Regions from separate parts of the Nonomuraea sp. IBHARD001 genome, predicted to be linked through region 1. Evidence: predicted binding sites of a transcription regulator. Region 1 holds the regulator's gene; each other region holds the start of a gene.

Region 1 (9,814 bases):
CAGGAACTTCATCAGGTTGATGCTGGCCAGGTTGCAGGAGGAGTTGTCCAGGTGGAGGTACTCCGAGCACGGGTTCGACGCGGTGATACGGCCGGTCTCGGGGCTCGTGTGCCAGTCGTTGATCGTGTCGTCGTACTGCACGCCGGGGTCGGCGCACTCCCAGGCCGCCTTGGCCATCTTGCGGAAGAGCGACTTGGCGTCGACCTCCTCGATGACCTCGCCGGTCAGACGGCCGCGCAGGCCGAACGGCTGGCCGCCCTCGACCGCGCGCATGAACTCGTCGGAGACGCGGACGGAGTTGTTGGCGTTCTGGTACTGGACCGAGACGATGTCCTTGCCGCCGAGGTCCATGTCGAACCCGGCGTCGCGCAGTGCGCGGACCTTGTCCTCCTCGCGGGCCTTGGTCTCGATGAACTCCTCGATGTCGGGGTGGTCGACGTCGAGCACGACCATCTTGGCCGCCCTGCGGGTCGCGCCGCCCGACTTGATGGTGCCCGCCGAGGCGTCGGCGCCGCGCATGAAGCTGACCGGGCCGCTCGCCGTACCGCCGCTGGAGAGGAGTTCCTTGGAGGAGCGGATGCGCGAGAGGTTCACGCCGGAGCCGGAGCCGCCCTTGAAGATCACACCCTCTTCCTTGTACCAGTCGAGGATCGACTCCATGGTGTCGTCGACGGCGAGGATGAAACAGGCGCTGACCTGCTGCGGCGAGGCGGTGCCGACATTGAACCAGACCGGCGAGTTGAAGGCGAAGACCTGGTTGACCAGGGCGTGCTTCAGCTCGTGGTCGAAGATCTCGGCGTCCTCGTCACCGGCGAAGTACCCCTCGGCGATGGCGGTCCTGGTGTAGACGCCGACGACGCGGTCGACCAGCTGCTTGAGGCTCCACTCACGCTGGGGGGTGCCCACGGCGCCGCGGAAGTACTTCGTCGTCACGATGTTGGCCGCGTTGACCGACCAGAAGTCGGGGAACTCGACACCGCGCTGCTCGAAGTTGATCGAACCGTCGCGCCAGTTGGTCATGACGACGTCGCGGCGCTCCCACGTGATCTCGTCGTAGGGGTGCACACCGGGCTTGGTGAAGATGCGCTTCATCTTCAGCCCCTTGCGCGGCCGCTTCCCCCCACGTGTCACTGCGCCGCTGATCGTCTCCGTCATGACTTCCCCCTCCTAGGGGCTCCGCCTGAGCCCCGCCGTATTACCGTTCCTGTGGCCCCGCCCGACCGGGCCTGCCCGCTGTGCCGTGATGGCTCAGGCTTTGTCCGCGTTCTTGTCGTCCTTGTCGGCGCGTAGCTGCTCGATCTCCGCCTCGAAGTCGGCCAGGCTCTCGAATCCCCGATAGACCGAGGCGAACCTCAAATAGGCCACTTCGTCCAGATCGCGCAGCGGACCCAGAATGGCCAGCCCCACCTCGTTGGAGGGGATCTCGGCCGAGCCCGTCGCCCTGATGCTCTCTTCGACCCGCTGCCCGAGCTGGGCGAGCGAATCCTCGCTCACCGGCCTGCCCTGGCACGCCCTGCGTACTCCCGCGACGACCTTGTCCCTGGAGAACGCCTCCGTCACCCCACTGCGTTTGCTCACCATGAGGAGAACGGTCTCCTGCGTGGTGAACCGTCGCCCGCACTCCGGGCACGTGCGCCTGCGCCTGATGGCCGCGCCGTCCTCGGTGGAGCGGCTGTCGATGACCCGCGTGTCCGGATGACGACAGAACGGACAGTGCACGCGTGTCGCCTCCTCGAACCCGCAGCCCACCGTGTCTGCCCGCATCCGCCTGCGGCGAACGCCCTCTCGGGGATGCTCGCGCACGCCCCACGGTCACCCTGGGTGCGGTCACGGAAACACAAGTTGTGGTGAACTACATCGGTGTAACTACTAGATGTTGTGGTCCAACCGTAGAAGCCGCCGACCATGAACGCAAGTTGAAGCGGAGGGTCGCGGGGAAGTGGCTGATCAGAACGGGGGGTACGGCGTGTCGCCCCAACTTTCCCACCGGTCTCGTGATTTCCGCTTCCTGGGAGGGGGCTAGGAGTGGTCGGGCTTTGGTCAAGGCCGGGGGTGGGGGGTACTGGGTACAACGCTTCGGGGGTGGGGGGTCATCCCGTGTGGCGGTGGGGGTGTGGCTGGGTTTCGCGCCGCTTCCCGCATGCTTGTGGGGGAGGGCCATGCCCTCCTGTGCCGTGCTGCTCAAGGAGTGGCGGTGCTTCTCAAGACTTCTCAAGACTTCTCAGGGAGTTACGGCGTTCGGGAGGTAGAGGCGGGATCCGGGCCGGATGAGGGAGTCGGACAGCCCGTTGATGCGCATGATCTCGTTCACGACGGGACCCGGGTCGCCGCCAGGGTCCAAGGCGTCGGCGATCTTCCAGATGGTGTCGCCCGTGTCGACGACGATCCAGGGCAGGCCCTCATGGCTGGGCGGCCCCTGCTCGGCGGCCAGGCTCATGGCCCTGGTGCCGAGCCAGAACAGCCCCAGGCAGAACACGGCCAGCACGAACACCAGCACGACCCGCCCCCGCCTGGTCAGCCGCATCGGCGGACGCCGTCGCTTCGGTCGTGCCGCTGCCCCGTTTCCGTCTCCGTCGGCTCTGAGCAGCCGTGCGCCTTCGGTCGGCCTGACGCGTTTGGCGGTGCTTGTGCGCTTGGCGGACGGGCGGCGCCCCTGGTTGCCGTGGTCGGCCGATGTGCGGTGGTTCGGCCTGTCACCTGGGGTGAGCCACGGCCCTTCCGTGGGGCGGACGCGCTTGGCGGTGCTTTTGCTGCGAGTACGGCTTTGCGGGGGATTGTGGCGAGGCGTGCCGTTGGCGGAGTGAGGCGTGCCGTCAAGGGAGGCGCCGGGCGTCGGGCGGGTTGGCGGGCGTGGCGGCGTGGTGTACGGCTGTGCGGAGCGCGTCGCGGGGGTGGCAGGCGTGTGGGAAGGCGCGCCGGTCCTGGGTGAGGCGGCTGTCGCTGTGTGGCCCGTGGATGTGGGCGCTGCGTCGCCTGAGGACGTTGTGTCGCCTTGGGGCGGTGTGTCGTCCTGGGAAGGGGGCGGGGTGGGGACGACCCACAACGGCGGACGGCCCTGGCGGAACGGACGACCCTGGCGGAACGGGCGGCGGGGGCGGGAGGTGCGTGCCGGAGGGACCGACGGCGTCGGTATGTCGGCGTTTCGGGGCGAGGTGTCGTCGATTTCTCGAACACCGGGCGGTGTGGCGGGGCGGACAGCCTCGATGACGAGCTCCAGCCGCCGGACCTCGTCGTCCGTGGGTTGTTGTGTCGTTGTCGTGAGCCGCAAAATGGACCTCCCGCACCGTATGGCCCAGGCCAATTGGCCAGAAAGGGCCGAACAAAGATCGGCGAATCGAACACGGTGTCGATCGAACTCCCGTACGATGTTGTACACCACACCGCTGACAATTTCGAGGAAGACTCGAACAATTGTTTGAAGATGATCTTCAGTAGCGGTACGGTCGCTGTGTGCGACATGAAGACCACGGACCGGAGGGTCCGCCTGACAGGGGCGGTCGCCGGGCGAAGGGGAGAGCATGAGCGAGAGGGATGACGACAGCGCGGTCAGCGACCTGGCGGTGCGCCGGCGCGACTCGTTGGGGCTGACACCGAGGCAGCGCAAGATCCTTGAAGTGATCCGCGACTCGGTCCAGCAGCGCGGCTATCCGCCGTCCATGCGCGAGATCGGCGAGGCCGTGCAGCTCACCAGCACGTCCAGCGTGTCGCACCAGTTGACGGCGTTGCAGCGCAAGGGCTACCTCAGGCGTGACCCCCACCGCCCGCGTGCGCTGGAGGTCAGGCTGCCCGGTGAGCCGGTGCTGTGGGTCGATCCCGACGCCGGTGACGAAGAGGCGGCGGTGAGCCGTCCGACGGCCGCATACGTTCCGCTGGTCGGCCGGATCGCGGCCGGTGGCCCGATCCTGGCCGAGGAGAGCGTGGAGGACGTCTTCGCACTGCCCAAGCAGCTCGTCGGCGAGGGCACGCTCTTCCTGCTCCAGGTGGCCGGAGACTCGATGATCGAGGCGGCCATCGCCGACGGCGACTGGGTCGTCGTACGGCAGCAGCCGGTCGCCGAGTCCGGTGACGTCGTGGCCGCCATGATCGACGGCGAGGCCACGGTCAAGACGTTCAAGCGCAAGGACGGCCACGTCTGGCTGGTCCCGCACAACCCGAACTACGACCCCATTCCTGGCGACGAGGCAAGCGTCCTGGGCAAGGTCGTCGCGGTTCTGCGCAAGCTTTAGCCCTCTTACCTGCCCGGGGTGGCGGCGGTGTGACGCTGTCACCGCCCTGGGGTGGCTTGTGGGGGTGGAGTGGGTTTGGTGGGGTGGATGCTGCGTGATCGCTGATGTTGGTCGGGGTGGGCGGTTCTGAGCTTCGCGTTCTGACTTGACCCGTAGCGTCCCCTTCCTCGCCCTTCTTTTGCTCTCGCTCTGTGGTGCCTTGCTGCTGCGGTGTTGGCGTACCGCTCTGTGTGTGTCTGCGTGGGCTTGTGTGCTGCTGTTGTGGTTGCTGTGTTCTGGTCGTCGTCTGCCGTGAGATGTCGGTTTCGTGTGGCGTGGTGTGGTTGCGCTGCGGCGTTTCTCTTGGGGCTTGGGGGTCGTTCGGGTGGGCGGTACGTGATTTCACCCATCGCCGTGTGTGGGGGGTCGCAGCACACTGAGGGGGCATTCGTCGACCACTCATGGTGACTTTCGAAGGGGCCTCATGAGAAACGTACGTCGTTTGGTCATTGGTGGACTGCTGGCCGGGGCGTTCCTCCTGCCCGTTGCCGGGCCTGCGCATGCCAAGAAGGCTACGGAGTGTTACCAGGACTTCAACCACAACTACAACGTCCTTCGTAGCCAGGGCTACAGCCACGAGGTCGCCTTCCGAGACGCCCTCATCACGTACGAGGAGTGCCTGGAGATCAAGGGACAGTAGGCGTACTGGCTGCCGTTCGTGCACCGTGCGATTTGTCGCACGGTGCACGAACGGAGCTCTGGAGTGGGGGGAGGCGACCCGGAGGCCTGGCCTTTGGGAGGCGGGAAACGAGGAAACCTCGTATCGCGCGCTTTCTCCCGCCCCTCCGCCCTCCCCTCCCCCGCACGCGTCGTCGCGCTGCTCCGTTTCCCGCTCCGTAACTCAACCGCCCGCAGGGCCCGCCCATCTCGCCTCCACGTATGACCTGCCGCAGTGTTTGGCTCCCGTGTCTCCCGCTACAGCAGGGCTGCCTGCATCTACCGCAGCTCGCTTCGCGACTTTCTTGGGGGAGGGGGAAGGTGAGGCGGGGGACCGGGCGCATGGAGGAGCGGGGAAGGGGCGCTGAATGGCCGAGGATTCCCGGTGCTAATTGGCCGGGTGCGGTGATCGATGGGCTTTGTTCTGGTTGTCGTTGTTGCTTCGAAGGGTGCGGTAAAGGTGTTGGAAGGGGGTGATCGCTAGGTCGACCGGGGGCGGGCGGTCGCGTGGTGGTTCGTGGTGCCTATGAGGTGGTGTTGTGGGGGGCGGCGGAGCGGTCGAGGAGGGTGTTGATCATTTGTTGGAGTTGGGTGTGGCCGGTGGGGCCGAGGGCCGAGCCGAGGGCGTTGGAGAGTTTGTCGAAGGGGTCGTCCATCGGTAGGGCTTTCAGTTGGTCGGCGAGTTCGTCGATGGTCCAGGGGCCGTCCTTGTGGACGTGGGCGCCTCGTGACCAGCCGTGGTTGACCGCGACCGTTCCGCCGCGGATGGAGAGGACCTGGCCGTTGAGCGGACAGGAGGCGGTGGCCAGGTAGGCGGTGATGGGGGCGCTGGTCGAGGGGTGCAGTGGGTCGAACGCCCCGGCCGCCGGTTCCGCGCTCATGCCGGGGACCTCAAGGGTGAGCCGGGTACGCGCCATGGAGGGCGAGATGCAGTTGACGCGCACGCCGTACCGGCCGAGTTCGAGGGCTCCGACGATGGTCATCGCGGCGACCGCGGCGTTCCCGGCGGCGTAGGAGGCCTGGGTGGGCAGGGGGTTGAGCAGGCCCGAGCCCGAGGAGGTGTTGATGACGGCGCGGTCGACGCGGTCGCCGGCTTCGAAGCGGTCGCGCCAGTGCCGTGCTGCCCATCGGGTGACGGCGAACGAGCCTTTCAGCTTCACCGCGACGACGGCGTCGAACTCCTCCTCGCCCAGGTCGGCGATGCCGCGGTTTCGTTCGATGGTCGCGTTGTTGACCACGACGTGGAGGTCGCCGAAGGCCTCCAGGGCCGTGTTCACCATGCGCTGGGCGCCGTGCCAGTCGGCGACGCTGTCGGTGTTGGCGACGGCCTGCCCGCCGCGGGCGATGATCTCTTCGACCACCGCCGCTGCCACGCCGGCGTCTCCGCCCGTGCCGTCGATGGCGACACCGGGGTCGTTGACGACGACCTTGGCGCCTTCGGCGGCGCACAACAGGGCCTCTTCTCGCCCGATGCCGCGCCCGGCGCCGGTGATGAGGACGACGCGTCCGTCCAGGTTTCCCATGGGTCCCACTTCCTATTCGCTGCACTCAATGTATTACTACACTGCATGAAGTGATGCATGGAATGCAATAGGCTGGAGTCATGACGGAGAGCCCGGGGTTGCGGGAGCGCAAGAAGCAGCGGACGCGGCAGGCGCTGATCGAGGCGGCGGTGGACCTGTTCGAGCGCAAGGGGTTCGAACACGTCACGGTGGCCGAGATCGCCGAGGTCGCGGAGGTGTCCACGCGGACGTTCTTCCTCCACTTCCAGGCCAAGGAGGACGTGCTCTTCGCCAATGCCGGTGTGCGGGTCGACCTGGCGCTGCAGGTGGTGGCCGAGCGCCGAGCGGGGGAGCCGTTCTCCGGCGTCCTGATGCGGGCGACCGAAGAGATGATCGCCAACAGCTGGGACAGCGACCTGACCAGTGGGCTCGCGGCTCTGCGGGTTCGCCTGTCCGAGTCGTCTCCGGCGTTGCAGGCGCGGTTGTTGCAGCGCTATCTCACCGCGCAGACCGAACTGGCCCGAGCCCTGCACCAGGCCTATCCGGACGAACTCGACCCGGTCGCCGCCGCCACCCTGGTGGGCGCGATGGTGGGTGCGGTGAGCGCGGCGACGCTGGCCAGCCTCCAGCGCGGCGACTGCCCTGAAGGGGTACGCAATGCGATGCGGCAGGCGATGAACCTGGTCGTGTGCTGCCGTCACCCCGCGAACTGAGCTCCTGCGGGTCGTCGCGATCGAAGCGATGGCCGGTGAGCGGGCGGTGTTGACCGCAGTCGGTGGGACGTTGGAGAGGCAGCCGGGTTGTTCCCACTTCTGTCCCGGTTCGTAGGCCCTGCTGGTGCCGTCGCTGGGCCTCGTCCCGGCCTGCCGTGTCCCGCTCCGTCGGGCTTGGCCGATTTCCGCTCGCCTCGTCTTTGCCCTGCCCGGCCTACCCCTCCACCCCAGCCCACGGAGCGCCAATTGGGTGGGTTTGGTAGGAAATGGGATCGTACGATGAACGGGTGGAAGAGAGATTCGGGCTGGATGAGCTGGGCCTTGACGCACTGGGACGACGGGACGGGGTGAAATGGGCGGCGGCCGGAGCAGGAGTGATTCCGGCTTGGGTGGCGGATATGGACTTCCCGGTTGCGCCGGTCATCCGGGAGGCGTTGGAGCGCAGGATCGACACCGATCTCGGGTACCCGGTATGGGACGAGGAGCCGGGCGCGGGACCGCTGGCGGAGGTGTTCGCCGAGCGGATGACGGTGCGGTACGGATGGCAGCCGGACCCGGGACATGTCCGGGTGTTCACCGATCTGAACCAGGCATTGCAGGTCGTTCTGCATCTCATGACGAGCCCCGGCGACGAGATCGCCCTGCACACCCCGGCGTACAACGCGTTCGTCCACAGTTTGAGTGCCATGGGACGACGCGTACGGGCGATTCCCATGACGGGGGATGAAGGCGGCGAATCCTGGACGTACGAGGAGCCGGATCTGGCGGGATGCAAGGTTTTGCTGCTGCTCAATCCGCACAATCCGACCGGCAGAGTGTTCACCAGGGCGGAGTTGACGGCGCTGGCGGAGGCGGCCGTACGGCATGACGTGTTGGTTGTTTCGGATGAGATCCATGCGGAGCTCACCTATGAACCGCATCGGCATATTCCGTTCGCCTCGATCGCACCGGAACGGACGGTGACACTGACGTCGGCCAGCAAGGCGTTCAATTTGGGTGGTGTGCGGTGTGGGGTCGTCCATGTGGGGGCGGCCGAGGTACGGGCGGCGTTGGCGGGGCAGCCGGAGTTGTTGTACGGCGTGGCGGGACTGTTCGGGGTCGAGGCGACGATCGCGGCCTGGCGGCACGGGGATGGGTGGTTGGCGGAGGTACGCAGGCTGCTCGACCGGAATCGGCGGTTGGTCGCCGAGCGGTTGCCCGATGCGGTGGGGTATCGGGTGCCGGAGGCCACCTATCTGGCCTGGCTGGATTTCGGACGGGCCGACGCGGCTGCCTTTCTCGAGCGGGAGGCCCGGGTCAAGCTGAGTGCGGGCGAGGAGTTCGGGCCGGGCGGCGAAGGATATGCGCGATTCAATTTCGCCACCTCCCTGCCCGTGCTGGAGGAGGCGTTGGCGCGTATCTCCGCCGTGGTGTGAGAGGCGCTCGGAAAGAAGTGGGTGTGCCTGGCAACGGTCTGCAACCGGGCTTCAACCGGGGTCCGGCACAGTAGGGGGGTGATGATCTCAGGGACGCGGGTCGTCAGGCCCGGGGTGTTGCCGCCTCGGCCCGGGGTGGGGCTGATCGTGGGGCTCGTGGTGTCGGGGCTCTGCGCACTGGGTGTGCTGGCCCTGCTGCTGGTCAGTGGGGGGCCGGAGGGGTTCGGGCTGTCGTTCGCGTTGGGGCTGGCGCCGTTACCGGTGTTGCTGGCGGGGGTGCTGGCGCTCGACCGGTTCGAGCCTGAGCCGAAGCTGTTGCTGGTGTTCGCGTTCGTGTGGGGGGCGGGCGTCGCGGTGGTGCTGGCCATCGCGCTGACCGTGGCGGGGGAGGCGCTGGTGCTGTGGCTGGGGGTGGGGGAGCAGGCGGCGAGTGTGGTGGGGACCGTGGTGCTGGCGCCTTCGATCGAGGAGGGGCTCAAGGGCAGCGTGCTGTTGTGGCTGGCCTGGCGCAAGCGGGAGATCGACGGGCCCACCGACGGGATCATCTACGCGTGCATGGTGGGGCTGGGGTTCGCGGTCGTGGAGAACGTGGGGTACTACCTCACGGCGTTCACCCAGGACGGCGTGGAGAGCGCGGCGACGCTGTTCCTGGTACGCGGGGTGATCGCGCCGCTCGGCCATCCGGTGTACACGTCGATGATCGGACTGGGCGTGGCGTACGCGGCCACGCATCGGGGGGCGGGCAGGCTGCTGGCCGTTCCGCTGGGGTATCTGGGCGCTGTGCTGCTGCACGGGTTGTGGAACGGCATGGCGACCATTCACTCGCTGGCCGGGCTGGGGATCGTGTACGTGGTGCTGATGCTGGTCATCGCCGGGCTGATCGTCATCACCGTGGTGGAGCGGCGCAGGCTGGTGGCGCGGATCGGCTATGTGCTGCCCGCGTACGTGCCCAGTGGGCTGGTCGAGCCTGCGGACATCGTCATGCTGGGGTCGTTGCAGACGCGCCGGGAGGCTCGTAAGCGGGGGAAGGCCTTCGGACAGGGGCGGGCGGTGTCGGACTACCAGCAGGCGGCGACCGAGCTGATCATGCTGCACGAGAAGGCGGAGCGCGGGAAGGTCACGCCCGAGCAGTTCGCGGCGGAGCAGGACGCGCTTCTGGCTGTGATGGGAGGCACGCGGGCACGTTTCGCCGGGAGGGTGTGAAGCTGAGCCCGCTCCACCCTCGGCCCTACGACGCCGTCACGTTCGCGGATGCCGTCGCC
Region 2 (9,814 bases), 4.3 Mb from region 1:
GCTTCGACGCCGCGTCCACGGCGGGCGAGGAGGCCAAGAACCCCAAGCGCGACCTGCCGCTGGCCATCATCTTCTCGCTGATCATCGTGACGATCATCTACGTGCTGGTGGCGCTGGCCGCCGTCGGCGCGATGCCGTGGCAGGAGTTCAGCTCCAGCGGCACCGAGGCCAGCCTCGCCCTCATCGCCGACAAGGCGATCGGCGCCACCTGGCCGGGCCTGCTCATCTCCTTCGGCGCGGTCATCGCCATCGCGAGCGTCGTGCTCACCGTCCTGTACGGCCAGACGCGCATCCTGTTCGCCATGTCGCGTGACGGGCTGATTCCGAAGGTGTTCCAGAAGGTGAACCCGCGCCGCCAGGTGCCGATCGCCAACACGCTCATCGTGTCGGTGTTCGTCTCGGTGCTGGCCGGGCTCATTCCACTGGGGCAGCTGGCCGAGGCCACCAGCATCGGCACGCTGTTCGCCTTCGCCATCGTGAACGTCGGCGTGCTGGTGCTGCGCCGTACCCGGCCGGATCTGCCGCGCAGCTTCCGCGCTCCGTTCTTCCCCGTCACGCCGATCCTGGGCGTGGTGTTCTGCGTCGTGGTCATGGCGGGGCTCGCCGGGGTCACGTGGGTGGCGTTCCTGCTCTGGATGGCGGTCGGGCTGGTGGCCTACTTCGCCTACGGCTATCGCCACTCGCGGCTCAACCAGGGAGGCACCCTGTGAAGATCGAGAACGTGCTGACCGGATATATTCCCGAGCCGCGCGGCCGGGACGGGCTGGCGCTCGGGCTGCTGCTGGCCGGGCAGGCGGGCGCGCACCTCACGGTGGCGACCATCCAGCCGCCGCCGTGGTCGACGCCCGGGCCGGGCAGGGCCGACGAGAGCGCCTGGGTGTCCTACCTCGCCGAGCAGGCGGAGGCCACCCTGGAACAGGCCCGCGCGCTTTCGGGCGGGCAACAGAACGTGGACTACGTCGCCCACGCGCACAAGGGCAGCGGGCGCGGTCTGGTGGAGCTGGCACGCAAGAGCGGGTCGGACGTGGTCGTGATCGGCTCGGGCCCGCGCGGCGGCAAGGGCCGCATATCGCTCGGCAGTACGGCCGACCAGCTGCTGCACTCCTCCTCGGTCCCTGTGCTGCTGGCGCCGAAGGGGTACGCCGACGAGCCGCCCGCCTCGATCGAACGCCTCACGGTCGCCTACCGGCGCGGGCCCGGCTGCGACGAGGCCGTGGCGACGGCCGCCAGGACCGCGGCGGCACTCGACGTGCCGCTGCGGCTGGTCACGATCGTGCTGGACAGCCCCGGCAAGGCGAAGATCGAACGCGAGATGGCCGAACGGCTGCGCGAGCAGGCGGCGGCCGACCTCAAGGCGGCGGTCAAGGGGCATCGGCGCAAGACGCAGGTCGAGGTCGAGATGCTGGAGGGCCGGAAGGTCGCCGACGCTCTGGCCGCCACCGAGTGGCTGCCGGGCGAGCTGATCATCTGCGCGTCCAGCGATTCGGGGCCGCTGCGGCGGGTGTTCCTCGGCGACACGTCGATCAAGATCATACGAGCGGCGACGCGTCCCGTGTTGGTCCTCACCCGGCAGCCGGCGGCCAAGAGATCTTGACTATGGCCGCTCAGCGCCCTACAAGTGATCTTGGCCGGTTTCATCAGAACCCGGCGCACTCCACCACAACCGGCCCAGTCGACCGGAACAGGGTCGACTGGCCGGAACCGGAGTGATTGCCCGAACCGAGACAGTCAGCCGGAACTGGGACACAAGGACGACCGGCACGGTCGGCCGGAACCGGCACAGAAGGGATGACAATCGCGAGGGGAAGTGGCCAGCCGTAACCGGAATGCGGTCGAGCCGATCCGGAACCCCGGAGGAACGGGGCGAGACGTCGGCCCGGCTTCTCGGCAAACAGTGACGAAGTACCGTTATGAGTGGGACAAGAGCGACCTTTGAGGCGGACCCTCCCGGACCGGATTCGGCATCTTTTTTCCAATCAGCTTGACCTTGAGCTTCCATCGCTTTACCGTCACTGTCCGTAACCACTTCTCGCGGCGTTCTGGGGTAAACCCAGGTGTCTCGGTCACCGAAGGTACCTACCCAGGCACCTAACCCCCCGGTGACCCGACATTTGCCGCAAGGGCGCACAATCTACTGAGAGCACGACATACACGAGCCGGGGGGCCACACCATGCCGTCTGAGTACGCAAAGTCGCTGGGTGCACGACTCCGCGCGATCCGCACCCAGCAGGGGCTGTCCCTGCACGGAGTCGAGGAGAAGTCGCGCGGACGCTGGAAAGCAGTGGTCGTCGGCTCCTACGAGCGAGGCGATCGCGCGGTCACGGTGCAGAAGCTCGCCGAGCTGGCCGACTTCTACGGCGTGCCCGTCTCCGAGCTGCTTCCCGGAGGCGCCGCGCCCAGCCCGCTCGGGCCGACGCCGAAGCTCGTCATCGATCTGGAGAAGCTGGCGACCCTGCCCAAGGAGAAGGCAGGCGCCCTGGCCCGGTACGCGGCCACGATCCAGAGCCAGCGAGGCGACTACAACGGCAAGGTGTTGAGCATCCGCCAGGAGGACCTGCGCTCTCTTGCCGTCATCTATGACAAGTCGCCCAGCGAGCTGACCGAAGAGCTGATCAGCTGGGGCGTACTCGACGCCGAGGCCCGCCGCGCCGTCGAGTCCTTCTGACCCACCCCCTCCCCCTTCGGGCGTCCCCCCTCTGACGCCTCGCCCCGGGAGCCGAACCCCCTCAACGCCCGCTCCGCCATTCGGAGCGGGCGTCGAGTCGTTTTGGGCCCCCCTTGGAGTGTTCGCGGGGTATTGGCGTTGGGGAGATGCTTTGCGGTGGGGCGGTATGGCGCTCAAAGGGCCGGAGAGCGCATGAAGAGCCTTGGAGGTGGTTGCTGCCGGGACTTCTCCGTATTTGCGCCACAGCGGCTTTTGAGGGCATTTCAGGAGGGATTGTGTGGGGGTGGGGGTTTGGCGGGCGGGGCGGGATTGGGTGGGGCGGGGTTTTGGGCGGGGGCTCGCGTGTGTGGGCGGGTGGTGTCGTGGGGTGTGTGGGGGTGCAGTCGTGTGCGCGGGTGGGTGCAGTCGTGCGGGTGAGCGGTGTGGTGTGGGTGCGTGGGCGGGTGGTGTCATGCGGGGGCGCGGGAGGAGTCGCGTGGTCGGGTGGTGTCGTGCGCGGGCGCGGGAGGAGCCGCGCGGGTGCCTGGGCGGCGAGGATTCGCGGGTGGGAGTCGCGTGGGTGGGTGGACTCGTGCGGGTGAGCGGGTGGGCGGGGCTCGCGAGTGGGTGCGTGGGTGGAGTCGTACGAGTGAGGTGGGTGGGAGTCACGCGGGAGAATGGGTGAGCGAGGTGGCGGGTGATTGGGCGGGGTGGCGGCTGAGTGGGTGAGGCGAGGCAGGGGGCAGGCGGGGCAGGGCGGGTGGAGTTGGGTTGGGCGTTGAGGTGCGAGGCGAATCCGTGCGGGGATGCCTGCGGGGGCGCGAGTCTCATCTGAGGCAGACAGACACCCATGCCCCCTGACAACAGGCCTGCAGCCTCACCGCGAGCGTCCTGGACAGGCCTGTGGCCTTCCCGTGGGCGTCCCGGACAAGGTTGTGGCCCCCGAGGAGAGCCGGGAGGCATTCCAGGGCGTATGAGGGCTTTGCGGGCGCGCAAGACGACCTGAGAAGCGCGTGCGCAGTCGCGAGAGTGCGCACCGCAGCCCACACGTACTCTCGCGTGCGCACCCTTGGAGAGTCCTGCACGCGCAGGGGCGTGCGCGCGCAGAGTCACACGCGAGGAGACGTGAGGAGAGGCGAGCCCGAGAAGTGTGTGACGAGAGGCGGGCGCATCGAGAGTTGAGGGCTTGCAGAGGCGTGGCGCTTAACCCAACCCACCCAGCCCGCCCCACCAAGCGCCCAAAACGCCGAAAACGCCGACCCCAACCACGTCCAAGGCCAATCACACACCAGTCAACGCACCAAGCCAGGCCCCCACCCAAGGGCCCAGCCCAGCACCCAACTCAAGCCAACCCGACCTCAGGCCCCAGCCTCAGCCCCCTGCCCTCCTCGCCCCGGCAGGCGTACCAAGACCCAAGACCCAAAACCCAGGCCCAAAGGCAAAAGCCCCCAGCTCACCCCGCAAGCGGCACGTTCACCGGCAATGCGGGCTGACCAGGAACCCCGAGGAGGGTTTCCACCTCGGTGACGAAGGTGTCGGCTTCGGACATGAGGTCGTCGGCGTCGCGGGAGGTGATGCCGCGGACGACGCCGGCCTCGGCGGCGGCGCGCTTGGCGGCGCTCACCTCGAAGTAGGCGGCCCACTCGGCCAGCTGCGGCTCGGCCTCCGGCAGGAGCTCCCACGCACTGCGCAGGCGCCTGCGACGGCCTTCCATGGGACGAGGGCGGGCGGCGAGGATCGCCGCGGCCGCTCGGAGGGCGGCCAGGTGGGCCGCCACGTATCGGGATGCCGGGGTGCGGGCCGATGCCGCCTCCGCCAGGCATGCGCGTGCGTCGGATAGGTGCGCCCGGACCGCGGGCGACAACCGGGGCCCGTGCGACTCGTTGAGCCGTGGGGTCATCTCCAGCCTCCTTGGGGGTTGTGGCGGCTCCCGGTGTTTGCGCCGGTGAAGCCAGAGTTTCAGACTCCACCGACAATTACGCCGGGCGGCCGGACGAGGAGCTTCCCCTCTCCCCGTCCGGCCAGAGCACGCCCCTTCGTCTCCGCCGACGACGAGGACGAGCCCTTCGCCCTTGGGGCCCGTCCGCGGAGCCGCTTGGGGGAAGCGGTCCCGCATCCGGGTCCTGACAACGTGAGCCGCTAGCCTCACGTCACTCCATCGAACATAATTTCGATCATCGATATTGTCAACACTCGAACGAACACAGGTTCGATCAAGTGGTGACCTGTTCGCCCTCGATCACGGTCGCACCGGCCACGACGGAGGCGCATCTGGCCCCGAGCACGGCCAGCGCGGCCAGCAGTTCGGGCGGCCCCTCGACCTGTACGTCGGCGTCGAGCATGAGCACATGAAGGGCCAGCTGGAGCGGGGTGTCGCCACCGGCGTGCACCAGGCAGGCGTGCTCGCCGTCGGGCTCGACGAGCACCGAGTCGGGCACCCTGGCGGCGACGTCGGCGGCGGGGGCGCCCACCCGCACCAGCGCCCGGTGCCGCGCCAGCGCCACGTCGACCCCGCGCGAGACGGACTCGGCGCCGGGCGGCTCCCGCCTGGCGAACCTGGGCCCGTGCGGTGGCCGCGGCGTGATCCGGTCGACGCGGAACGTACGCCAGTCCTGCCTGGCGACGTCCCAGGCGATGAGGTACCACCGCCTGCCGGTGTGCACGAGCCGATGCGGCTCGGCGTCGCGTCCCTGCTCGCTCCCGTCGTGGGTGCGATAGCCGAACCTCAGCCGCTGCCGGTCGCGGCACGCGGCGGCGATGGTGGCGAGCAGGCCGGGCTCGACCACGGGCCCGCCGGTCTGGGTGGCGATCGTGTGCGCGTGCAGCGCGCCGACCTGGCGGCGCAGCCGTTCGGGCAGGACCTGTTCGAGTTTGGCCAGGGCGCGCACCGAGCTGTCCTCGATGCCCTCGACCGTGCCTCCGGCGGCCGTGCGCAGCCCGATGGCCACCGCGACGGCCTCCTCGTCGTCGAGCAGCAGCGGCGGCAGCCGCGTGCCCGCCCCCAGCCGGTATCCCCCGGCGGCCCCGGGCACCGCGTGCACCGGGTAGTCCAGCTCGCGCAGCTTGGCGATGTCGTAGCGGATCGTGCGTGGACTGACCTCGAGCCGGTCGGCGAGCTCGGCCCCTGTCCAGCTGGGGCGGCTCTGCAACAGCGAAAGCAGGCGCAGCAGCCTGGCGGACGTCTCCAACATCGACTCATTATCGCGGCAACAGCTTTGCCGCGTTGGGCGAAACCATGAGGTCATGACGAACCACGACATCCGCCCGTTCCACCTGCACGTCCCCGACGCCGACCTGGACGACCTGCGCGAGCGGCTGGGCCGTACCCGGGCTCCCCAGGCGGCTCCCGGCGAGGGCAGGGGCCTGCCGGGCGGCGCGCTGGCGGAGCTGGCCGCGTACTGGGCCGACGGCTACGACTGGCGGGCGAACGAGGCCCTGGTCAACGAGCTGCCGCAGTACGTCACGACGATCGACGGGGTGCGGGTGCACTTCGTCCACGTGCGCTCGCCCGAGCCGGGCGCGACGCCGTTGCTGCTGACGCACGGCTGGCCGAGCACCTTCCTGGAGTTCGGCCCGCTGATCGGCCCGCTGAGCGACCCCCGCGCGCACGGCGGCGACCCGGCGCACGCCTTCGACCTGGTGATCCCCTCGCTCCCCGGCCACGGCCTGTCCGGCGCGCCCACCGAGCCGGGCTGGAACCTGCGGCGCATCGCGCACGCCTGGGCCGAGCTGATGCGCCGCCTGGGCTACACCAGGTACGGCGCGCACGGCACCGACTGGGGTTCCGGCGTCTCGCGCGAACTGGCCCTGGTGGCCCCGGAGCAGGTGTGCGGCGTGCACGTCAGCTACCTGCCGACCTTCCCTTCGGGCGCCCCGGGCGAGCTGGCGGGCCTGAGCGAGTCCGACCTGGCCAGGCTGGCGGGCCTGGAGCGCTTCACCGGCGACCTGGGCGGCTCCATGGCGATCCAGTCGACCCGCCCGCAGACCCTGGCCTACGCCCTGGCCGACTCCCCCGCCGGGCAGCTGGCCTGGATCGCGGAGAAGTTCACCGAGTGGGCCGAGTACGAGGTGGACCGCGACCTGCTGCTGACCATCGTGACGATCTACTGGCTGACCAACTCGGCCGGGCCCTCGGCGCAGCTGTACTGGGAGTTCGCCCACGCCTGGACGGGCTCCGAGCCGTCGGACACGCCGCTGGGCGTCGCGGTCTTCCCGCGCGACATCCTGCTGCCGATCAGGCGGCTGGCCGAGCGGACGGCGAAGGTGACGCACTGGACCGAGTTCGGCAGCGGCGGGCACTTCCCGGCCCTGGAGCGGCCCGGCGACCTCGCCGGCGACATCCGCGCGTTCTTCGCGACGATCTGAAGTCCCTTCCCACCAAGGCTTATGCGCCGCGTGTATACCCTCAGTATATAGTCCCCCGCATGAGTGTGCCTCTCGCCCTGCTCGGCCTGCTCGATCGCGAGCCGAGCCACGGATACGACCTCAAGCGCGACTACGACGCCTACTTCGCCAGGGGCAGGCCGCTGCCGTTCGGCCAGGTGTACTCCACCCTCGGCAGGCTGGCCAGGGACGGCAAGGTCACAGCGGGCCGGAGCGAGCCGGGCGACGGGCCGGACCGCAAGCGCTACGCCATCACGCCGCTCGGCAGGGACGAGGTGCAGGCCTGGCTGAGCGAGCCCGTCGAGGCCGAGCCGTACCTGCAGACGGTGCTGTTCACCAAGGTGGTGCTCGCGCTGATGCTCGGGCGCGACGCCGCCGGGTACCTCGACGCGCAGCGGGCCGCGCACCTGCGGCGCATGCGCGAGCTGACCGAGGTCAAGCGCGGCGGCGCGCTCGTCGACGCGCTGCTGGCCGACCACGGCCTGTTCCACCTGGAGGCCGACCTGCGGTGGATCGACGTCACCTCGGCCAGGCTCGGCGCACTGGCCCAGACGGTGCGCCGATGAGCCCGCCGCCGCCCGTCCTGACGGGCTCGCACTCCCCGGTGATCGAGGCGCGCGCGGTCTCCAGGGCGTACGGCAGGACGCCCGCGCTGCTGGAGGCCGACCTGGCGGTGCGGGCGGGCGAGGTGCTGGCGGTCATGGGGCCGAGCGGTTCCGGCAAGTCGACCCTGCTGCACTGCCTGGCCGGGATCTTCACCCCGGACTCGGGCGAGGTGTGGTTCCAGGGACGGCGGCTCGACACGCTGTCCGACAACGCCAGGAGCGAGTTACGACGCACGGCGTTCGGGTTCGTGTTCCAGTACGGCAGGCTCGTGCCCGAGCTGACCGTCGCCGACAATGTCGCCCTGCCCCTGCTGCTCGGCCGCACCGGGCGCAGGCAGGCCTATGCCAGGGCGGCCGGATGGCTGGAGCGCCTCGGCCTCGACGGGCTGGGCGACAGGCGCACCGGCGAGATGTCGGGCGGCCAGGCGCAGCGGGTGGCGATCGCGAGGGCGCTGGTGACCGGGCCGTCGGTGCTGTTCGCCGACGAGCCCACCGGCTCGCTCGACTCGCTCACCGGCGAGCAGGTGATGGACCTGCTGGTCGCGCTGGCCCGCGAGGAGGGCACGACGGTGCTCGTCGTCACGCACGACGCCCGTGTGGCCGCCGGGGCCGACCGCGAGGTCGTCGTACGCGACGGCCGGGTCACCGACCCCTACCGCGCGCAGAGCCTGCGGTGACGGCCGTGCTCGGCCTGCGCATCGCCCTGCGCGGCGGTAGGGAGGCCGCCGTCAGGCTCGCGCTCGTCACGGTCGCGGTCGGGGCGGGCGTCACGGTGCTGCTGGCGACGCTGGCGATGTTCAACGCCTTCGCCGCGACCGGGCAGCGCGCGTGCTGGGAGTGCACGACGGGCTCGGCGCCGGGTGGCTGGGCGCTCGGCGCGACGACGAACACCGCCCTGTGGAACTACCGCGAGGACACCTACGCCGGTCGCGGCCTCAAGCGCCTCGACGTGGCCGCGCTCGGCGCCCGGGCTCCGGTCATGCCGGGCCTGGAGCGATGGCCGGGCCCGGGACACTACCTCGTCTCGCCCGCGCTGGCCGCGCTGCTGGATTCGGTGCCCGCCGATCAGCTCGGCGACCGCTTCGCGGGCACGAGGGCCGGGCTGATCGGCCGGCAGGCCCTGTCGGGGCCGGACGAGCTCGCCGTCGTCGTGGGGGGCACGCCGCAGCGGCTGGCCTCGATGGCGGGGACGGTGGAGGTCGACACGATCTCGGCCGAGCCCGCCGTCGACGACACCTCCACGTGGTACCGCCAGGCGTTCGGCATCGCGGCCGTCGGCCTGATCTTCCCGCTGCTCGTGCTCATCGGCACCGCCTCCCGGCTGGCCGCCGCCCGCCGCGAGGAGCGCTACGCCGCGATCAGGCTGGTGGGCGCCACCGCACGGCAGATCAATGTCATCGCCTCCGTCGACGCCGCCGCCGGGGCCGTGCTCGGCACCCTGGCGGGCATCGGGCTCTTCCAGCTGGTACGGCCGGCCGTGGCCCAGGTGGCGGTCACGGGAGCGCGTTACTTCCCCGTTCTGGTCGTGCCGTCGGCCGTGCAGTACGCCTGTGTGCTGGTCGCGGTGCCGCTGGCCACGACCGGTGCGGCGCTGTGGTCGCTGCGCCGGGTGCGGATCACGCCGATGGGCGTGGCCGGCCGGACGGCCTCGCCCGCGCCGAGGGGGTGGCGGCTGCTGCCGCTGGGGGCCGGGCTCGTGGTGTTCGCCCTGGCTTTCGGCGGTTCGAGCAAGGAGCCCGAGCCGGTCCTGCTCGACATCGGGCTGATCCTGATCATGGCGGGCCTGATGCTGGGCGGGCCGTGGCTGACGATGCTGGCGGCCGGGCTGGTGGCCAGGCACACGCGCAGCGCCGCCGGACTGCTGGCCGCCCAGCGGCTGCGCGCCGATCCGAAGGCCGCGTTCAGGACGGTGAACGGGCTCGTGCTCGCCGTCTTCATCGGCACCGCGATCGCCGGGATCATCCCGGCCGTCGTGTCGGGCCAGCGCGCGGTGGGCGGCGGCACGCTCGGCCCCGTGCTGCGCGCCGCGTTCGCCTACGCGGGCTGCGGCTCCCCCGACTGCGCCGCCATCGCGGGCCGCGCGCTGCCGCCCGAGGCCGCGGCCCGGCTGCTCGCCGAAATGCGGGCCCTGCCCGGGGTATCGGTGCTACCGATATACGACAGGGCCTCCGATCCGGCGTC
Region 3 (9,814 bases), 4.8 Mb from region 1:
CGGCCCAGCGCTCCTCACCGGCGATCCTGACCCGCAGCGCCCTGCGCGAGCGCTCCAGCTCGTCGAGCCAGGCCGGGTCGCCCTCGCGCAGCCCGACGTCCTCGGCCACCAGCGGGCCGTGCGTGCGCAGCAGGTCGGCCAGGTCCTCCAGATCGCGCAGGGGACGGTCGAGCCTGGCCAGCTCACGCTCGGCGTCGGCGATGACATCGGGATCGAGCAGCTCACGCAGGTCGGCCTGACCGAGCAGCTCGGCCAGCAGCGCGGTGTCGAGCGTCAGCGCCTGCGCCCGGCGCTCGGCCAGCGGTGCGTCGCCTTCGTACATGAACGCACCGATGTAGTGGAACAGCAACGCCGCCGCGAACGGCGAGGCCTGCGACGTCTCCACCTCCACCACCCGCACCCGCCGCGCCGCGATGTCCCGCATGAGCTCGACCAGCCCCGGAACGTCGAAGACGTCCTGCAGGCACTCGCGCATGGTCTCCAGCACGATCGGGAACGAGGAGTACTGCCCGGCCACGGTCAGCAGGTGCGCGGCACGCTGGCGCTGCTGCCACAGCGGCGTGCGCCTGCCCGGACTGCGCCTGGGCAGCAGCAACGCCCGCCCGGCGCACTCACGGAAGCGCGAGGCGAACAGCGCCGAGCCGCCCAGCTCCTCCACCACGATCTGCTCGATCTCCTCGGCGTCGAAGGCGGCCACGTCGGAGGGCGGCTCGGACAACGTGTCCGGAATGCGGAGCACGATCCCGTCGTCGGAGTGCACGGCCTGCACGTCGACGCCGTAGCGCTCGCGAAGCCGCCTGCCGATCGCCAGCGCCCACGGCGCGTGCACCCGGGCCCCGTAGGGCGAGTGGATCACCACCCGCCAGTCGCCGAGCTCGTCGTGGAAGCGCTCGACCAGCAGCGTGCGGTCGTCGGGCACATAGCCGGTGGCCTCGCGCTGCTCCGCGAGGTAGGACAGCAGATTGGCCGCCGCATAGGCGTCGAGCCCGGCGGCGAGCAACCGCTCCCCGGCCTCCGGCTTGACCGCCTCACGCAGGAACGCGCCGATGGCACGGCCGAGCTCGGCCGGTCTGCCCATCATGTCGCCGTGCCAGAACGGCAGCTTGCCCGGACGGCCAGGCGCGGGCGAGACCAGCACCCTGTCGGCGGTGATGTCCTCGATGCGCCACGAGGTCGCGCCGAGCACGAACACGTCTCCGGCCCGCGACTCGTAGACCATCTCCTCGTCGAGCTCGCCCACCCGTGAGGCCTTCTCGCCGACGAGGAAGACGCCGAACAGGCCGCGGTCGGGGATCGTGCCGCCGTTGGTCACCGCCAGGCGCTGGGCGCCCGGCCTGCCGCGCAGCACGCCCGTCACCCTGTCCCACACGATGCGCGGCCTGAGCTCGGCGAACTCCTCGCTGGGATAGCGGCCGGCCAGCATGTCGAGCGTCGCCTCCAGCGCGGTGCGCGGCAGGGTGGCATAGGGGGCGGCACGCCGTACGAGGGCCTCCAGGTCGTCCAGGGGCCAGTCGTCGAGTGCGGTCATGGCGACGATCTGCTGGGCGAGCACGTCGAGGGGGTTGCGCGGGTAGCGCATCTCCTCGATCTGGCCGCTCTTCATGCGCTCGGCGACGACGGCGGTCTGGATCAGGTCGCCACGGTACTTGGGGAAGATCACGCCCTTGGACACCGCGCCCACCTGGTGGCCCGCCCTGCCGATGCGCTGCAGGCCGCTGGCCACGCTCGGCGGCGCCTCCACACAGGCGACCAGGTCGACCGCGCCCATGTCGATGCCGAGCTCAAGGCTGGAGGTGGCGACCACGGCGGGCAGCCTGCCCGCCTTCAGCGCCTCCTCGATCTGCGAGCGCTCCTCCTTGGACACCGAGCCGTGGTGTGCGCGCACGATCTCGGGGACCGTGCCCTTGCTCGCCCCCGCCTGCGCCATCAGCTCGGCGGGAACGGCGTCGACATACAGAGCCTCGGGGCCTTCGGCGCGCTCGTAGGCCAGCTCGTTGAGCCTGGTCGACAGGCGCTCGGCCAGGCGGCGCGAGTTGGCGAACACGATCGTCGAACTGTGGGCCTCGATCAGGTCGAACAGCCGCTCCTCGACATGCGGCCAGATCGAGCGCTGCGGCTGGTCATCGCCGCCGCCCTCCATCGCGGTCATGTCTTCGACGGGGACGACGACCTCGACCTCGATCACCTTGTCCGACGGCGGCTGCACGACGGTCGCGGGACGCGTGCCGCCGAGGTAGGAGGCCACCTCGCTCACCGGCCTGACGGTCGCAGACAGGCCGATGCGCTGGGCCGGGCGCTCCAGCAGGGCGTCGAGGCGCTCCAGGCTCAGCGCGAGATGCGCGCCGCGCTTGGTGGCGGCCACCGCGTGCACCTCGTCGACGATCACGGTCTCGACACCGCTCAACGCCTCGCGCGCCTGGCTGGTCAGCAGCAGGAACAGCGATTCGGGAGTCGTGATGAGAATGTCGGAGGGCCGGTTCGCGAAGCGCCTGCGCTCCTCGGCCGGGGTGTCGCCCGAACGGATCGAGACCGACACGTCGGGCACCGCGACGCCCAGCCTCCTGGCCGTCTGCCTGATGCCGGCCAGCGGCGCGCGCAGGTTGCGCTCGACGTCGACGGCCAGCGCCTTCAGCGGCGACACGTAGAGGACGCGGCAGCTCTTCTTCCCCTCCGGCGCGGGTGTGGTCGCCAGCCGGTCGAGCGACCACAGGAACGCGGCCAGCGTCTTGCCCGACCCCGTCGGCGCGACCACCAGCGTGTTGTCTCCCCTGGCGATCGAGGCCCACGCGCCCTCCTGGGCGCTCGTCGGCGCCTCGAAGGCGCCGGCGAACCACTGCCTGGTCACATTGCTGAAGTGCTCGAGCGCGCTCACGTGCCCATACTGCCTTCCGCCACCGACAGAAACCGCAAGGGGGCTCCCCGTCACCGAGGTGCCCGTTCAGGAGATTGTCGCCCCCGTGCGCGGTTGAGCCCGCGCGGCCATGGAGATACAGCGGGTGAGGTGAGCGTCAGTGAGCATCGACCCCGGGGCCATCGAGGCCACACGCGAGCACATACGGCAGACCTATCTGAGCGAGCGCCGCCCACTGTCCAGTGCGCGCGGTCTGCATCATTTCGCCCTGCTGTCGTCGGACGTCGAGCAGACCGTCCGCTTCTACCAGGAGTTGCTGGAGTTCCCGCTCACGGAGATCTTCGAGAACCGCGACTACAAGGGGTCCAGCCACTTCTTCTTCGACGTCGGCAACGGCAACCTGCTGGCCTTCTTCGACTTCCCCGGCCTCGCACTCGGCCCCTACGCCGAGGTGCTGGGCGGACTGCACCACATCGCGATCTCGGTCGACCCCTCGACCTGGGAACGGCTGCGCGGCAAGCTGGAGGCGGCGGGCGTGCCGCACCAGATCGAGAGCGGCGCCTCCATCTACTTCCGCGACCCCGACGGGACCCGCCTCGAACTGCTGGCCGACCCCTTGGGCGAGATGTACGGCACGAGCGTCGCCTAGAGCGCTGCTCCGGGCGCTAGCGGCGTGAGGCCCGTCTGCTGCGTGGCCTGCCGCTCTTCGGTTCCTGCCTGGCCTCCTGGTGCCGCTCGGCACGCTCGGCCTTCTGCTCGAGTACGGCCAGGCGCAGCTGGTGCTGGATCCTGTTGCGCCGGGCCTTGTTGGCTTTGGGGGGATTGGCCATGCCGGATGTTCTACCCACTGCCGGGGCGGTTCCATACTTGGGTGATGCGCCTGACCGACTTCTGGAATCGAATGCACGCCCACTTCGGTGAGGCCTATGCCGATTCGTGGGCGCACGACTACGTCATCGCGCCGCTCGGCGGGCGCACGGTCGTCCAGGCGCTGGCCGACGGTGAGAGCGCCAAGACCGTGTGGCGTGCCGTGTGCCAGGTGAGCGACGTGGCCTCCGGGCTGCGCTGAGCGCTGTCCTGCGGCCTCAGCTTTTACCTGCGACGGCGGCCCGCACCCGCTCGCGCAGCCACCTGTGCGTCTCGTCGGCGTCGTTGCGCGGGTGCCAGGCCATGCCGATCTCGATCGGCGGCAGTTCCAGCGGGATCTCGAACCCCGTGAGCCCCGGCCACCGCCAGCCCGGCGAGACCGGCGCCAGTCCCACCAGATCACCGGCTCCCACCACGAACAGCGCCGCCGCGTAGCTCGGCACCACGGCCGCGACCCTGCGCCGCAGCCCGAGCGCGGCCAGCCCCTCGTCCACGGGCCCGCGCGTCACCCCGCGCCGCGACACCCCGATGTGCCCGGCCGAGGCGAACCTGCGCGCGGTGACCTGCCGGGCCAGCAGCGGATGCCCCTCGCGCACCACGCCTCCGGCGCGCAGCGTCGTCAGCGGTTCGCGTACGGTCTCGGGGTCGACGTGGTCGAGCACGCCCACCTCCAGGTCGATCAGCCCCTCGCGCAGCGCGGCCGTGCCTTCGGCGGTGTCGGGCGCGAACCTGAGCGTCACACCCGGCGCCTCGGCGCGCACCGACTCGATCAGCCCCGCCGCGAGCCCCGCCAGCAGCACGTCGCCCATCTGCAGGGTGAACGTCCTGCTCAACGCCGCCAGATCGGGCGAGTACGCCGGTGTCAGCAGCCCTCGTGCCTGCCGTACCAGGGCGCGTACGGGGGCGCGTAGTTCCAGTGCCCTGGGGGTGGGGACGAGGACGCGGCCGGCGCGTACGAGGATCGGGTCGTCGAGGGCGCGGCGGATCCGGGCGAGCGTGCGGCTCATGGCCGGGGGAGAGGTGTGCAGCCGTTCGGCGGCGGCGGTGACGCTCTCGGTCTCCAGCAGGGCGTCGAGGGCGAGCAGCAGGTTGAGGTCGAGCTCCATGGCCTCTCCTTGGCGTGAGGTACGTCACGCGGATACGGCGGCAGGGGACGCCGGCCTTGGAGATTGTCTCAGGTGGAATGACTCCTTGCTGTTATTGCACTGGAGGTCATCCGTGGGGCTGTCTACGGTCGCGGCGTAACCGTATTTCAGGGGGAGCTCTCACTCATGTTCATCGTGCTCGACATCCTCAGCGCAGCCTGCTCCGGAGCCGCCTTCCTCCTGTGGGGGGTGTACGCGGCGCTGGCGGGCCGGTTGCGCAGGCGGGGGCTGCTGGTGTGGCTCGTCGTCTGCGTGGTGCCGCTCGTGGCCAAGGCGGTCGTGGTGGGCCTGCTCTGGTCGCGGCACGGCTGGCCGTTCGTCAACGACCAGGTTTTGCTCGAACTGCCGCTGCCGCTGGTCCCCGCCGCGGTCGCCGGCTGGCTGCTGGCGCGCTCGCTGCCGCACGCGGTCTTCGCCGTACGGGTGGCGACGGTGGGGGCGGGGCTGGCGGCGTTCGGCGCGTTCACCGTCAAGCCCGAGACGCCCGCGGTGTTCGCGCAGGTGGCGCTGCTGCTGCTGATCTCGGCCGCCGTGCGGGCCTGGCCGATGCTGCCGCGCAAGGCGCTGCGGCGGGTGGTGGCGCCCGCCGGGGTGCTGGCGCTGGCCGGCGTCCTGGTGTTCAACGAGGCCGCGAGCAGCATGTGGCCCGAACGCATCAACATGAGCGACCACAGGGGAGCCGTCCACGACACCCACGGCGCCGCCGCCACGCCCGCGACACCCGTCGACCTGACCACGCTCACCGGGCCGCGTACGGGGACGCCCGACAGGACGTACACGCTCACGGCGTCCGAGCGTGAGATCCGGCTCGCCTCGGGGGCGAAGGTGAGCGCGTGGACGTTCAACGGGCAGACGCCCGGGCCCGAGCTCAAGGTCTCGCAGGGCGACCTGGTCGAGGTCACGCTGGTCAACAAGCTGCCCAAGCAAGGGGTGACACTGCACTGGCACGGCATCGACGTGCCCAACGCCGAGGACGGCGTCGCCGGTCTGACCCAGGACGCGGTGCTGCCCGGCGCCTCGCACGTCTACCGCTTCGTGGCCGAGCGGGCCGGGACGTACTGGTACCACACGCACCAGGCGTCCTCCACAGCCGTCGTACGCGGACTGTTCGGGGCGATCGTCGTGGAGCCGAAGGTCGCCAGGCAGGCCGTCGGGCTCGATCTCGTCGTCATGTCCCACGTGTGGAACACCGGGTCAGGCCTGCGTCCCGCCTTCGGCGTCGCCGACGCCGTCACCCGGCGCAAGGTCGAGGCGGGTACCCGCGTGCGGCTTCGCCTGGTGAACACCGGCAACAACACCGTCTCCGACGCCGAGGCCACCACCTTCGCCCTCACCGGCACGCCGTACCAGGTCACCGCCATCGACGGCACCGACGTCAACCGGCCCGGCGACCTGAACGGGGTACGGCTCGCCCTGGCGACAGGAGGGCGCTACGACCTGGAGTTCACCATGCCGGACGGCCCCGTGCACCTGCGCGACCTGGCCGACCCCAAGGCCGGGCTGCTGCTGAGCCCGGGCGACGCCGTCACACCCGCTCCCGAGCCCGGCGCGGCCGTCTTCGACGCCTCCACGTACGGCGCTCCGGCGAAGGCACCCTTCGGGGCCGGGAGCGAGTTCGACCGGGAGTTCACGATCGTGGCCAGTGACGGCGTCGGGTTCATGAACGGCGGGATCGACCTGATCCAGGCGTTCAACGGCAAGCTGTACCCGCACATGCCGATGCAGATGGTGCGCGAAGGCGACCTGGTGAAGATGAAGCTCATCAACAGAAGTCATGACAACCACCCCATGCACCTGCACGGCCACCACGCCCTCGTCCTCACCGCGAACGGCCGCCCCGTCACCGGCAGCCCCTGGTGGACCGACACGCTCGACATGCCGCCAGGCACCTGGTACGAGATCGGCTTCCTGGCCGACAATCCCGGGCTGTGGATGGACCACTGCCACAACCTGGACCACGCGGCGGCCGGGATGGTGATGCACCTCGGCTACGAGGGAGTGAGCACGCCGTACGTGAGCGGGACGAAGACCATCAACCAGCCTGAGTGAGGGGGCTGTGGGTGGTGGGCTGCGGGCTGGGGTGGGGGGCTGCGGCTGGTTGGGTGTGGTCAGCGGTTGCCCGGAGGGTGGCCGACCACGCTGGTCTGGCCCATCAGGGCTTCTACCTCGGCTCGGCTCATCGTGGTGGTGCCGGGGTCGTCGGTGTTCGTGCCGTCGGCCTCGGCGGTGTCGTGGCCGTGGCCGGCCGGGCCTCGGCGTACCGGGGTTTCGGTGAGGGTGGGGAGAGGCGGGGGCGGGGCGCCGAGGATGGGGATGTGCGGAGGTGGGGGGCCGAGGGCGGGGATGTTCGGGGGTGCGGGGATGTTCGGGGGTGGTGGTGAGAGGGCGGGTTGCCTGCGGGGGGAGGAGATTTCCGGTGTGGGGTTGGGAATGCGGTGGGGGAGCGGGGGGCTCGTCCTGGTGTTGCTCGGTGCTGCTTCTCCGGCTTTTGTGGCTTCTGCGGGTTCGGCGGCTTCTGTGGTTTCTGGCGGTTGCGAGAGGACCGACTTCAGGGTGGTGGCGACGGTGTCGGGCTCGTCGGCTCGGGCCTGGCCGGCCGGGGACCACAGGAGCAGCCAGCCGTTCTGCGAAGGTGTGGCGAAGATGATCGTCTGGCGTCCGGTGCGCGGGTGCCAGACCCAGAGGACGGGGTCGTTCCCGCCCAGCATGCGGCTGACCAACCCCTTGGCAGGGAGCACTGCGGCGAGTGCTTCGAGGTAGGCGCGCCGGTCCTTGGTGTACGTGCTCGTCACGTCGCATCCTCCCGAAAGCCCTCGGGTTTCTCTCAGGATCTCCCCAGCTCACGGCCATGGCAACAGGTGCAGCGGAATGCCCCGGAATGTCGTCGGGGAGCCCTCGGCGTGTTCGGACGCCATCGAACAGTCGTTCGGCTACTATGGCAATCCCACGCGACGACGAAGGCCGTCTTGCGAGTGTCTCCGGAAATTGTCGGTGACACCCCGTAGCTTTCACTCGACCGTCCAGACACAACCCTCCAGGGGGGCTCCCATGGCTATCAACGACCGCGAGAAGGCCCTTGAGACAGCCCTCGCACAGATCGAGCGGCAGTTCGGCAAGGGCTCCGTCATGCGCCTCGGCGACGAGGTGCGGGCCCCGATCGAAGTGATCCCCACGGGATCGATCGCCCTCGACGTGGCCTTGGGGATCGGCGGGTTCCCGCGCGGCCGCATCGTCGAGGTCTACGGCCCCGAGTCGAGCGGTAAGACGACCGTCGCGCTCCATGCCGTCGCCAACGCCCAGCGTGCGGGTGGCATCGCCGCCTTCATCGACGCCGAGCACGCCCTCGACCCCGAATACGCCAAGAAGCTCGGCGTCGACACCGACGCCCTGCTCGTCTCCCAGCCCGACACCGGTGAGCAGGCGCTGGAGATCGCCGACATGCTGATCCGCTCGGGCGCCGTCGACCTCATCGTCATCGACTCGGTCGCGGCCCTGGTGCCCAAGGCCGAGATCGAGGGCGAGATGGGCGACAGCCACGTCGGCCTCCAGGCCCGGCTCATGTCGCAGGCGCTGCGCAAGGTCGCGGGCGCGCTCAACAACACCGGCACGACCGCGATCTTCATCAACCAGCTGCGCGAGAAGATCGGCGTCATGTTCGGCTCGCCCGAGACCACGACCGGTGGCAAGGCGCTGAAGTTCTACGCCTCGGTCCGGCTCGACATTCGGCGCATCGAGACCCTCAAGGACGGCACCGAGGCCGTCGGTAACCGCACCAGGGTCAAGGTCGTCAAGAACAAGATGGCTCCGCCCTTCCGCGTGGCCGACTTCGACATCCTCTACGGCGTGGGCGTCTCGCGTGAGGGCGGCCTCATCGACATGGGCGTCGAGCACGGCTTCGTCCGCAAGTCCGGCGCCTGGTACACCTACGAGGGCGACCAGCTCGGCCAGGGCAAGGAAAACGCGCGTAACTTCCTGAAGAACCACCCCGACATGGCCAACGAGATCGAGAAGAAGATCAAGGACAAGCTCGGTGTGGGCCCGCGCCTCGACGCCCCCGCCGACGCCCCCGCGGCCCCGCCCACTCCTCCGGCTCCCACCGGCCGCGGCTCCAAGGCCGCCGCCACGCCGAAGCCCGGTGACGTCTAAGCGACCTCGTCATGAGCGACGTACCATCCAACGCGCCCCGGTCTCGCGACTGGGGCGCGTGGGTTGACGATTCTGAGGCTGGGCTTTCCGGGGCTGAGTTTTCCGGGGCTGGGCTTTCTGAGGGTGGGGTTTCTGGGGCTGGGCTTTTCGGGGGTGACTCCGAGGCGGGGGCTGCTGAGGGGGGCTTGGGGGCGGGGGCTGCTGGTTCTGTGGATTCTGGGGCTTCTGCTGGTTCTGGGGCTATTGCGGGGGCTGGCGGAGTCGGGGGCGAAGGGGCTGCGGGGCGTGGTCGTAAGCGTCCTCGTCGGTCGGCTGGCGGCTCGTCCCGTGGGGGTGGGGCTTCGGGCAGATCGGGTTCGGTTGGTTCGCCAGGTTCGTCCGGGGGTGCGGGGCGGGGCTCTCGGGCTGTGTCCGGGGCCGATGGGTGGTGGACCAAGGAGGTTTCTGCTCCGGCCGACGCCTCGCTGCCTGCCATCGAGCCTGGTGCCGAGTCCAGTTGGCGTCCTTCCGGGGTGCCTTCCGCTGCGACGGAGAATGCCTGGTGGGTTCCCAAGGGGGATGACTCTTCGGCGGTCGTCTCCTCGTTCATCGGCGGCGATCCGGGGGCGGCATCCACTCGGCGTCACGCCTTCTTCGAGAGCGGCCCGGCGTTCCGGCCCGGCTTGTCGCCGGGTGGGGAGTCGTCGGGGGTGGCGCCTGTCGTGGAGCCGTACCGGTTTGTGGATCGGTCGGGTCGATTGGATCGGTCGGATGGGTCGGATCGATCCGATTGGTCGGGTCGATCCGATTGGTCGGGTCGGTCGGA

Evidence for each region. Region 1 encodes LexA, which represses DNA repair genes until DNA is damaged. Its sites were predicted from a motif close to TCGAACANNTGTTCGA; they were not measured.
Region 2: a site for LexA is predicted at 4,804-4,819, ahead of ACTWNK_RS14650 (SAV_6107 family HEPN domain-containing protein). Genes of this name have one in related genera too.
Region 3: a site for LexA is predicted at 7,778-7,793, ahead of recA (recombinase RecA). Genes of this name have one in related genera too.

The regions. Positions count from the first base shown of each region.
Region 1 is NZ_JBWBBW010000002.1:6,997,250-7,007,063, reverse strand. It holds gene ACTWNK_RS33495 (vitamin B12-dependent ribonucleotide reductase) at 1-1,155, opposite strand, end outside; gene nrdR (transcriptional regulator NrdR) at 1,249-1,719, opposite strand; gene ACTWNK_RS33485 (LysM peptidoglycan-binding domain-containing protein) at 2,222-2,524, opposite strand; gene lexA (transcriptional repressor LexA) at 3,519-4,226, shown strand; gene ACTWNK_RS33475 (hypothetical protein) at 4,690-4,905, shown strand; gene ACTWNK_RS33470 (SDR family NAD(P)-dependent oxidoreductase) at 5,447-6,445, opposite strand; gene ACTWNK_RS33465 (TetR/AcrR family transcriptional regulator) at 6,526-7,137, shown strand; gene ACTWNK_RS33460 (MalY/PatB family protein) at 7,425-8,552, shown strand; gene ACTWNK_RS33455 (PrsW family intramembrane metalloprotease) at 8,634-9,755, shown strand; gene ACTWNK_RS33450 (MFS transporter) at 9,781-9,814, opposite strand, start outside.
Region 2 is NZ_JBWBBW010000002.1:2,719,176-2,728,989, reverse strand. It holds gene ACTWNK_RS14665 (amino acid permease) at 1-710, shown strand, start outside; gene ACTWNK_RS14660 (universal stress protein) at 707-1,594, shown strand; gene bldD (transcriptional regulator BldD) at 2,172-2,666, shown strand; gene ACTWNK_RS14650 (SAV_6107 family HEPN domain-containing protein) at 4,099-4,545, opposite strand; gene ACTWNK_RS14645 (helix-turn-helix transcriptional regulator) at 4,859-5,836, opposite strand; gene ACTWNK_RS14640 (epoxide hydrolase family protein) at 5,889-7,010, shown strand; gene ACTWNK_RS14635 (PadR family transcriptional regulator) at 7,070-7,594, shown strand; gene ACTWNK_RS14630 (ABC transporter ATP-binding protein) at 7,591-8,310, shown strand; gene ACTWNK_RS14625 (FtsX-like permease family protein) at 8,307-9,814, shown strand, end outside.
Region 3 is NZ_JBWBBW010000002.1:2,177,481-2,187,294, forward strand. It holds gene ACTWNK_RS12150 (ATP-dependent helicase) at 1-2,872, opposite strand, end outside; gene ACTWNK_RS12155 (VOC family protein) at 3,012-3,500, shown strand; gene ACTWNK_RS12160 (hypothetical protein) at 3,517-3,681, opposite strand; gene ACTWNK_RS12165 (DUF3046 domain-containing protein) at 3,726-3,920, shown strand; gene ACTWNK_RS12170 (LysR family transcriptional regulator) at 3,937-4,824, opposite strand; gene ACTWNK_RS12175 (multicopper oxidase family protein) at 4,990-6,912, shown strand; gene ACTWNK_RS12180 (hypothetical protein) at 6,972-7,655, opposite strand; gene recA (recombinase RecA) at 7,912-9,009, shown strand.